DNA from 3 places in the Actinoplanes sp. L3-i22 genome. Region 3 is predicted to be linked to each of the others. Evidence: riboswitches for the same ligand, from Rfam matches in the RefSeq annotation. Region 3 holds a riboswitch; each other region holds the start of a gene.

Region 1 (3,267 bases), 3.2 Mb from region 3:
CGGTCACCACGAGCACGACGACGCCGAGCAACACGGTCAGCAGTCGATGCCGTGTCGTCCAGTCCTCGTCGCGCAGGCCGCCGCCGGTGGGCAGGCGGTCCCGCAGCCAAGTCAGCCAGGTCCTCACGATCCGCTTGATCGGATCGTTCGGCGGCGGATGCAGGTTCCCGGTGGTTGCCGGTCAGGAGCGGAGTATTTCGCCGAGGGCCGCGGTGAAGCGGTCGACGTCCTCGGTCGTGCTGCCCAGCCCGAAACTTGCCCTCAAGAGAGCGTTTTGTCCGCTTTCGCAGGTCGCTGTCGCGTCGCTTTTGGTGAGCCGCCGCACCAGCGGATGGGCGCAGAACTGGCCGGCGCGGACGCCGATGCCGAACTCGCGGCCCAGCCGGTGCGCCACCCGGGCCGGATCATGGCCGGGCAGGGCCAGCGAGACGATGCCGACCCGCGGGTGGTCCGGACCGAAAAGGCTCATTTCCCGTACGCCGTCGGGCAGGCTCCCGCGCAGCCGGGCCAGCAGGTCCTGCTCGTGGCGGTGCAGAGCGTCCCGGTCGGCGACCAGCAGGGCCGCGCACACCGCGGCGATCGCGGCGGCGCCCAGCAGGTTCGGGGTGCCGCCCTCGTGCCGGGCCGGGCCGGTGGCCCAGGTCAGCTCGCCGGGGCGGTCGCCGACGGTCGCGCTGGCGCCGCCGCCGTACAGGTAGGGCTCGGCCGCGTCCAACCAGTCGGCGCGACCGACGAGGACGCCGGCGCCGAACGGCGCGTACAGCTTGTGACCGGAAAAGGCCAGAAAATCAGCGCCGAGGTGGTCCAGGTTCGCCGGCCGGTGCGGCGCGAGCTGTGCGGCATCGACAATTACGCGTACGCCGTGAGCGTGCGCGATATCGGCGAGTTCCCGCACCGGCCAGATCTCGCCGGTGACGTTGCTCGCGCCCGTGACGGTCAGGACCCGCGTCCCTTTTGTCACGCTGAGCGCATCTTTGAGGGACTTTATCGCCTCATAAGCTGATTCCGGGGCCGGCAGGCGGAGCGGATTCGGCCAGGGCAGCAGGTTCGCGTGGTGCTCACCGTCGAACAGGATCGTGGTGGTGCCCGCCGGCAGGGCCCGGGCCAGCAGGTTGAGCGCGTCCGTGGTGTTCCGCGTGAAGATCACCTGATCGTCCGCGCGGGCGCCGACGAACTCGGCCACCACGTCCCGGGCCACCTCGTAGGCCACCGTCGAGGTCTGCGACCGTACCCCGGTCCCCCGGTGCACGCTGCCGTAGCGCGGCAGGAGCTCGGCCACCGCCTGGGCCGCGGCCTCGACGCACGGGGCGGACGCCGCGTAGTCGAGGTGGGCGAAACGTACCGTCTCGCCGGTGGGAAGTTCGGTCTTCAGGTCGTCGCCGACGATGTCGAGAGCCGACATGGCATACCTCCGCTGAGGTCAGGGACCCCACCGGGCCCGCGCTTGCCGGCGTCGAGCGACGACGGCCCGGTCCTCACCCGGGGCACCCCATCGCGAACGCAAGGGTTGCCGGTCAGCAAGCCGGGGCTACGCGCTGACACTCATGACCTGCGAAGGAAATTAGCAGATGTCACATGGTCACGCCATAACCCATCCCCAGAGTAGGGATTAGGGTCGATATATGAGCAGCTTTGAAGAGCAGTGGGCGCGGTGGCACGACGGGCACGAGAAGCGGCGGGCCGATCCGCACGGGTTCCTGGCGATCACCGGGCTGCACTGGCTCGACGCGACGCCGCAGCGCTTCCCGGACGCGCCCGGCGAGTGGAGCACCGGGCCGGAGGGCGTGCTCGTGACGCTCGCCGACGGCGAGTCGCTGGACGGCATCGGGGCCGGCGAGCACCGGTTCGAGCCGATCCCGGAGCGCGGTGACATCACGGTGGGTTACGGCGACGCCAAGCTGGAGATCGCCCGGCGCGGCGGCTTCGACGTGCTGCGGCCGCGGCACCCGTCGCACGAGACGCTGGCGCAGTACACCGGCACGCCGGCCTACCCGGCGACCGAGAAGTGGGCGGTGAACGGCACATTTTTACCGTTCGAGGCGCCCGTGCCGGTGACCGTCGGCTCGGTCTCCGAGGGGCTCGAGCACGTCTACGAGTCACCGGGGAAGGTCGAGTTCAGCGTCGGCGGGCAGGATCTGGCGCTGACCGCGTTCAACGGCGGCACCCCCGGGTCACTCTTCGTGTTGTTCACCGACGCGACTTCCGGGGTGACGACGTACGCCGCCAACCGCAGCCTGGCCATCCCGGCGCCGGACCCGGACGGGGCCGTGGTGCTGGACTTCAACCGGGCGACGAACCTGCCGTGCGCGTACACCGAGTTCGCGACCTGCCCGCTGCCGCCGGCCGGGAACAGACTGCCGATCGCCGTGGAGGCGGGCGAGCGGCTTCCCCGCTAGTTTGCGTGCATGGATGAGTTGCTCGCGCCGGCCGAAGCGCTGATCGGGATCCGGTCCACCGCCGATCGGCCCGGTGAGCTGCACCGGGCCCTCGGCCTCGCGCTCGACGTGGTCGGGCCGGGTTTCGAGATCCGCCGGTTCGAGTCGCGGGGCAAGCCCAGCGTACTGGTCACGCACCCGGACCGGCCGGGGCAGCCCCGGGTGATCCTGAACGGTCACCTCGATGTCGTTCCCGGTACGCCGGAGCAGTTCCGGGCGCGCCGGGAGGGTGACCGGCTGTACGGGCGGGGCGCGCACGACATGAAGGTGGCGGCGCTCGTGCTGGCCACCGTGTTCCGGACGCTGGCGGAGGAGCTGCCGTACCCGATCGCGCTGCAGCTGGTCACCGACGAGGAGGTGGGCGGCTTCGACGGGACGGGTCATCAGGTCGGGTGGGGCGTGCGCGGGGACTTCGTGATCGTCGGGGAGCAGAGCGGGCTGCGCGTCGTGACCGAGTCCAAGGGCCTGGTCCGGGCTCGGGTGATCGCGTCCGGGCAGACGGCGCACGCGGCGTACCCCTGGCTGGGGTCCAACGCGCTGCTGACGCTGCTCGCCGGGATCCAGCGGCTGATGGACCGCTACCCGGTGCCGGCCGAGGAGGCCTGGACCACGACCGTGAACCTGGCCCGGGTGGAGACGTCGAACGAGGCGGACAACCAGGTGCCGGCGGACGCGGTCGCCCGGCTGGACATCCGGTATCCGCCCGAGGACCGGGACCTGACCGGCCGGTCGGCCGGGGAGATCGCGGCGCACCTGCGGAGCATCACCGGGCTGGCGGTGGTGGTCGACTCGGTGGGGACGCCGCACCGGGCGGATCCGGACAGTCCGCAGG
Region 2 (3,267 bases), 3.2 Mb from region 3:
ACGGGCGGCCTCGACGATGTCGGACCAGGGCTGACCTGCACCGGGCCAGATGGAGATGCGCATGCGGCAACCCTATCGCCGCCCTGGCTGATCAATGGGTGCCGATCGAATGGAGGCGCCTGCCGCTCGGACGTACTGTGGGCGGGTGATCTTGCCGCTCAGTGCCGAACATCTCGGCGATGCCACCGAACTGGTCAATCTCGTCTACCGGGAGTCCGAGCGGGGCCTGTGGCAGGACGGGGCCAGCCGGACCAGCCTTGCCGAGGTGACCGCGCTCGCCCAGGCCGGGGAACTGGCCGCCGATGTCCGGGACGGGCGGCTCGCCGGCGTCGTGCGGGTGCGGCGGATGCCCGGCGGGATCGGCGAGTTCGGGATGCTGGCCGCCGACCCGGGGCGTCGCGGGGAAGGCATCGGGGGCGGGCTGATCCGCTGGGCGGAGGACTTCTGCCGCTCCGCCGGCGATCGGACGATGCGGCTGGAGCTGCTGGTGCCGCGGGGGTGGGTGCTGCCGGCCAAGGAGTTCCTGCACGAGTGGTACACGCGGCTCGGGTACCGGGTGGACCGGGTCGGGCACCTGGAGGAGCAGTATCCCCAGCTCGCACCGTTGCTGGCCGGCCCGGCCGACTACCGGATCTATCTCAAGCCGCTGTAGCCCGCGCCGCCGAGGGTCCTGCCATCGCCCCGGCGCCCCGGCCCGGCGCGGTGCGACCCAGCCGGACCAGCCCGGCGCAGCGCAGCCCGGCCCAGCCCAGCCCAGCCCGGCCCAGCCCAGCCCGGCCCAGCCCGGCGCGGCGCAGCCCGGCCGAGCCCGGCGCGGCGCAGCCCGGCCGAGCCCGGCGCGGCCCAGCCCAGCCCGGCCCGGCGCAGCCCGGCGCAGCCCGGCGCAGCCCGGCGCAGCCCGGCGCAGCCCGGCGCAGCCCGGCGCAGCCCGGCGCAGCCCGGCGCAGCCCGGCGCAGCCCGGCGCAGCCCGGCGCAGCCCGGCGCAGCCCGGCGCAGCCCGGCGCAGCCCGGCGCAGCCCGGCGCAGCCCGGCGCAGCCCGGCGCAGCCCGGCGCAGCCCGGCGCAGCCCGGCGCGGCGCGGCGCAGCCCGGCGCGGCGCGGCGCAGCCCGGCGCGGCGCGGCGCAGCCCGGCTCGGCGCGGCGCAGCCCGGCTCGGCGCAGCCCGACGCGGCTCGGCGCAAGCGATCGCGGGGCCCTCCAGGTAGCTCAGCGTGGCGATGGCCTCACCAGCGGTGCAGGCGGGACTCCAGGTGGGCACGAGCGTGCGGCCACTCCGAGGCGATGATCGAAAAGATCGCGGAGTCCCGCAGCAGGCCGTCCTCACCCGGGGCCCAGGACCGCGACCAGCACCGCAGCACCCCCTCGAAACGGGCCCCGACGCGCTCGATCGCCGCCCGCGAGCGAGCATTGCGGGCGTCGGTCTTCAGATCGACGCGGATCGCGTTCCACTGCTCGAACGCATGCCGGAACAGCAGAAACTTCGCCTCGGTGTTGACCCCGGTACCCTGCGCCGACGCCCCCAGCCAGGTGAACCCGACCTCGACCGCGTAGAGCTCTGCCCGGTCCGGCCAGGGCCGCGGCTCCCAGAACGCGGTAACGCCCACCGCCCGGCCACTCTCTTTCAAGATCTGCGCATACGGCCGGAGCACGCCCGCCGCGGCCCGGGCAAGCTGCGCGTCGAGGTAACCGTCCATCTCACCCGCCGTGGGCACCCAGGTGAACCGGTAGCCGGCACGATCCTCCTCCGCCGCGACGGCGAGATCCTCGGCGTGCCGTCGCTCCAACGGCTCAAGGCGCACCAGGCGCCCGTCCAGAACCGGCGCGTCGAGTTTGTTGAGCAGCACAGCAGGAACCCCTTCCGCGGCTTACCCGGCACACGGCGCGCCAGGTCCGGTCATCACCCGGGGCACCCCACCCACGAACTGGAGGGTTGCCGGCCAGCAAGCCGGGGCTTGACGCTGGCACTCATGACCTTGCCGTCACCCTAACAGCCCCCACCGTCCTCTCCAGACCCCTCTCCTCCCACCCCGAACACCCCACACCAACCTGCCCAGCCCGGCCCAGCCCGGCGCGACCCGGCGCACCGCAGCCCGGCCCGGCCCAGCCCGGCGCGACCCGGCGCACCGCGGCCCGGCCCGGCCCAGCCCGACGCGACCCGGCGCACCGCGGCCCGGCGCGGCCCGGCGCGGCCCGGCCCGGCCCGGCCCGGCGCGGCGCGGCGCGGCGCGGCCCGGCGCGGCGCGGCGCGGCGCGGCCCGGCGCGGCGCGGCGCGACCCGGCCCGGCGCAGCGCGGCGCGACCCGGCCCGGCGCAGCCCAGCGCGGCGCGACCCGGGGCGGCGCGGCCGTTACGGCATGCGCGGCCCGTCTCGGGCCGGGCCCGATGTGGGCCTGCCGTTGGGGCGCGGGACTGGTGCGGGTGGGGATCTTTCTTCCGCCGTACCGGCGAAGGGGTTGAGATTGGCCGGCAGCGGCCTCGCACCGGGCGGACGGTTTTCAGGAGAGTTGGAAGGTCTCATGGCCGACCACTCTGAGCAGGTCCAGATATTCCGCGGTGGGGGTGCCGGGTGGGGCGGTGAGCAGGATCAGGCGCTGGTCGTCGGTCGGGGTCAGCAGCATCTCGAAGTCGAGCTCCAGGATGCCGACGGTCGGATGCTGCAGGCGTATGCGGCTGTTGCGGCGGACGGCGACCTCGTGCCGGTCCCACACCTCGGCAAACTCGGTGCTGCTGTCGCGCAGGCGCTGGACCAGGGCGGCGGCGACCGGATCGGTGCCACGGCGGGCGACCGTGGCGCGCAGGTCGGCGACATAGAGCCGACTGCAGTATTCGTGGTCCTCGGCCGGGATCGAGGCGCGCATCCGCGGGTCGTTGAACCAGCGCCAGACGATGTTGTGATCCTGCTCGTGGTCGTGCGGGCCGACCGGGCAGATGTCGCCGAACAGGGTGTCGGCCAGCGGATTCTGCGCCAGCACGTCGCCGAGGTCGGTGACGATCTGCGCGGGGGAGGCGACCAGTTGATCGAGCAGAGTGCGCAGGGCCGGGCGGATCAGATTGCCGGCGAGACGGCCGGCCGGTGGGCGGTGGCCGGCCAGCAGGTATAGATGGTCGCGCTCGTCCTCGTCGAGCCGCAGCGCGTGGGCGAGCGCGCCGAGCAGCTGGGTGGAGGGCTGGGGGCTGCGCGCCTGTTCGAGGCGCATCAGATAGTCGGCGGACATGCCGGCCAGCTGCGCCGTCTCCTCGCGCCTCAGCCCGGGCGTGCGGCGGCG
Region 3 (3,267 bases):
CTACGGCTGGCATCCGCTGGGCAGCACCATCGCGTCGCAGATCCCGCCCGGTCAGGGCGTGTTGCGGCTGCTCGGGATCCTCGCCTACCTCGCGGTGATCCTGCTGGTCGTGGCGGGTCTGGCCTTCCTGCTGTCGGTGCTGACCGACGCGGCGCTGGGCGCGGTCGGCGGCGCCGTGCTGCTCTGGATCCTCTCCAGCATCCTGGACCAGATCACCGCGCTCGGCTCGATCCGCAACGCGCTGCCCACCCACTACAGCGACGCGTGGATGGGGCTGCTCTCCACCCCGGTCCAGACCGAGGACCTGGCGAAGGGCGCGATCTCGGCGATCATCTACGCGGTGGTCTTCTGGGGCATCGCCTTCTTCCGCTTCACCCGCAAGGACATCACGTCCTGAGAGGATCGCCCGATGGCTGACTTCCTCCTCCGCCGGGCCGTGCCGAGCGATGCCGCCGCGGTCGTCGCGCTCAACACCGAGATCCACCCCTATTTGGTACGAGGTGAAGCCCGCACCAACCGCATGATCGCCGAACCGCCCCCCGGCGAGGACTGGGCCGCCTTCGCCGTGGAGCTCGACGGCGACCTGGTCGGCTGGGTGTCGGCGAGCCGGGACGGCCGCTCGGCCGAGCCGGACTTCGGCCGGATCTCCCTGCTCCAGGTGCACCCGGCGGCCCGCCGCCGCGGCATCGGCACCGCCCTGTTCGAGGCCGCCGCCGACCACCTCCGGTCGGTGGGGATCCGCCGGGCCTCGACCATCGCCGTGCCGGACGGGGTGGCCTTCGCCCGCAGGCGCGGCTTCGAGCCCACCCGCGAGCTGCGCTATTCAGCCCTCGACCTGACCACCTTCACCCCACCCCACCGCCACCTCGCCCCAACCCCGGCCGCAGCCGCCGCAACCCCGGCCTCGGCCCCTGGCGCCTTCGTTCCGGCCGCTGAGGCCCTGCCTCCGGCCCCGGGCGCCGTCAAGCCGGCCGCTGCCGACCTTCCGCCGGCCGCCGATCTCCCTCCGGGCGTCCGGCTGGCCTCACTGATCGAGATCACCGCCGAGGAGCTGTACGCCGCCGACGTGGCCGCGGCGACCGACGAGCCCGGCGACGTCCCGCCCCAGCCGCTGCCGTTCGCCGCCTGGTGCCACGACATCTGGGAGAACCCGGGCCTCGACCACCGCGCCAGCACGATCGCCCTGCGCGGAACCGAGATCGTCTCGTTCTCCCTGGTGATTCGCGACGGCACCCGGATCTGGTCGGACATGACCGCAACGGTCCCGGACCTCCGCGGCCGAGGCCTGGCCCGCCGCGTCAAGACCGAGGCCCTGATCCGAGCCGCGGCGACCGGCGCGACCATGGCCTTCACCAGCAACGACGAGTCCAACCTGCCGATGCTGGCGGTCAACGACCGACTCGGCTATCGCCCGGTGGCCACCCAGTTCGCCTGCGTGGGCTCCTTGACCGACCCCACCACCTGAGGGCAAAGCTCAACACATACCCCTGAATAAGGGCAAAGACCCACGAGTAACGCCGAATACTGACAAAGGCCCACATGCCCCACTGGCGAAGAGCAGGACCCACCCACCACGGGGGGCCACCGCCTCTGACGTAATTGTGGCTCGAATTGCCAAGATCGTGGTGGGGGGCTGTGGATAACCCATCGGTGTGGATAACTCCCGTGGGGTTGGATCTTGGGGTAGAGCGCAACCACCCTCGGACGTCGCCCTGGAGGGTCTCGTGTTCTGGGCGCCCCGCGCCCTTGCGAGGCCCGGAAGGGTCCCCGCGGGAGCGGCGGTCAGTTATTGGCCGCAGCCGAGGCAAAAAAGAACTTGATCTTCAAAGGGTGAAACCCGGGCTGCCGATGTAGGGGGTCGCTCACACATCGGGAAGTCACTGGGGAGAACCCGAAGCTTCGTCGTAAGCTTCGGGAAACAACTGAATACCTCATCCAGAGGGGCAGAGGGAACGGCCCTGTGAAGCCCCGGCAACCACCGCGTATGTCTCGATGACGAGGCCGCGCGCGGCAGGTGCTAATTCCGTCCCGCCGGCAGGTCGCCGCCGGGAAAGATGAGAGGGAAGGCCTCGATGACGTCTACCGTCAGTGCACCTGCTGCTATCACCACCTCGCCCGCCCGCGGCCTGATCTGTCGCGCGTGCCGCGCCGAATACCCGCTGGCCGCGCAGCATGCCTGTTACGAGTGTTTCGGCCCGCTCGAGGTGGCCTACGACGAGGCCGCGCTCGCGCGGGTGACCCGGGCCCAGATCGAGGCGGGCCCGCAGAACATCTGGCGCTATGCGGCGCTGCTGCCCGCGGGGCAGGACCCGGCGACCCGGGTGACCCTCGATCCCGGGCTGACGCCGCTGGTCAGCGCCCCGCTGCTGGCCGCCGAGCTGGGCATCACCGGCCAGCTCTGGATCAAGGACGACTCGCAGAACCCGACCCACTCGTTCAAGGACCGGGTCGTCTCGGTGGCCCTGACCGCCGCCAAGGAGCTGGGCTTCACCCGGTTCTCCTGCGCCTCCACCGGCAACCTGGCGAACTCGGTGGCCGCCCACGCGGCCCGTGCCGGGGTGCCGAGCATCGTGTTCATCCCGAGCGACCTGGAGCCGGGCAAGGTCGTCACCACCGCGGTGTACGGCGGTGAGCTGGTCGCGATCGAGGGCTCCTACGACGACGTGAACCGGCTCTGCAGCGAGTTGGTCGAGACCGACGAGTTCGAGGACACCGCGTTCGTGAACGTGAACGTCCGCCCGTTCTACGCGGAGGGCTCGAAGACCCTCGGCTACGAGGTCGCCGAGCAGCTCGGCTGGCGGATCCCGGCGCAGGTGGTCATCCCGATGGCCTCCGGTGAGCTGCTCACCAAGGTGGACAAGGCGTTCAGCGAGCTGGTCGAGATCGGACTGGTCGAGGCGCCGGAGGGCGGCTGGACGGTGTTCGGCGCGCAGTCGGCCGGCTGCAACCCGATCGCGGTGGCGCTGCACAACGACACCGACGTGATCACCCCGGTGAAGCCGACCGGCATCGCGAAGTCGCTGAACATCGGCGACCCGGCCGCCGGGCCGTACGCGATCGAGGCGGTCCGCCGGACCGGTGGCTGGATGGACTACGCGGACGACGAGGAGATCCGCGCGGGCATCCGCCTGCTGGCCCGGACCACCGGCGTGTTCGCCGAGACAGCCGGTGGCACCACCGTCGCGGTGCTGAAGAAGCTGGTCGAAAGCGGCAAGTTGGACCCCGCGAAGGAGACCGTCGTCTACAACACCGGCGAGGGTCTGAAGA

Evidence for each region. A riboswitch is a leader RNA that binds a small molecule or an ion and turns the genes downstream of it on or off. The one in region 3 is predicted to bind S-adenosylmethionine.
Region 1: linked by a shared signal. The riboswitch ahead of L3i22_RS12180 (aminotransferase class V-fold PLP-dependent enzyme) and the one ahead of thrC (threonine synthase) in region 3 are both predicted to bind S-adenosylmethionine.
Region 2: linked by a shared signal. The riboswitch ahead of L3i22_RS12270 (GNAT family N-acetyltransferase) and the one ahead of thrC (threonine synthase) in region 3 are both predicted to bind S-adenosylmethionine.

What each region holds. Positions count from the first base shown of each region.
Region 1 is NZ_AP024745.1:2,727,363-2,730,629, reverse strand. Features, by position in the region: gene L3i22_RS12185 (bifunctional diguanylate cyclase/phosphodiesterase) at 1-127, opposite strand, end outside; gene L3i22_RS12180 (aminotransferase class V-fold PLP-dependent enzyme) at 182-1,402, opposite strand; SAM riboswitch class IV at 1,436-1,550, opposite strand; gene L3i22_RS12175 (DUF1684 domain-containing protein) at 1,623-2,396, shown strand; gene L3i22_RS12170 (M20 family metallopeptidase) at 2,406-3,267, shown strand, end outside.
Region 2 is NZ_AP024745.1:2,751,497-2,754,763, reverse strand. Features, by position in the region: gene L3i22_RS12285 (TIGR03560 family F420-dependent LLM class oxidoreductase) at 1-63, opposite strand, end outside; gene L3i22_RS12280 (GNAT family N-acetyltransferase) at 146-652, shown strand; gene L3i22_RS54310 (hypothetical protein) at 639-1,259, opposite strand; gene L3i22_RS12270 (GNAT family N-acetyltransferase) at 1,225-1,845, opposite strand; SAM riboswitch class IV at 1,858-1,974, opposite strand; gene L3i22_RS12265 (helix-turn-helix transcriptional regulator) at 2,497-3,267, opposite strand, start outside.
Region 3 is NZ_AP024745.1:11,521,617-11,524,883, reverse strand. Features, by position in the region: gene L3i22_RS51165 (ABC transporter permease) at 1-397, shown strand, start outside; gene L3i22_RS51160 (GNAT family N-acetyltransferase) at 410-1,465, shown strand; SAM riboswitch class I at 1,929-2,061, shown strand; gene thrC (threonine synthase) at 2,073-3,267, shown strand, end outside.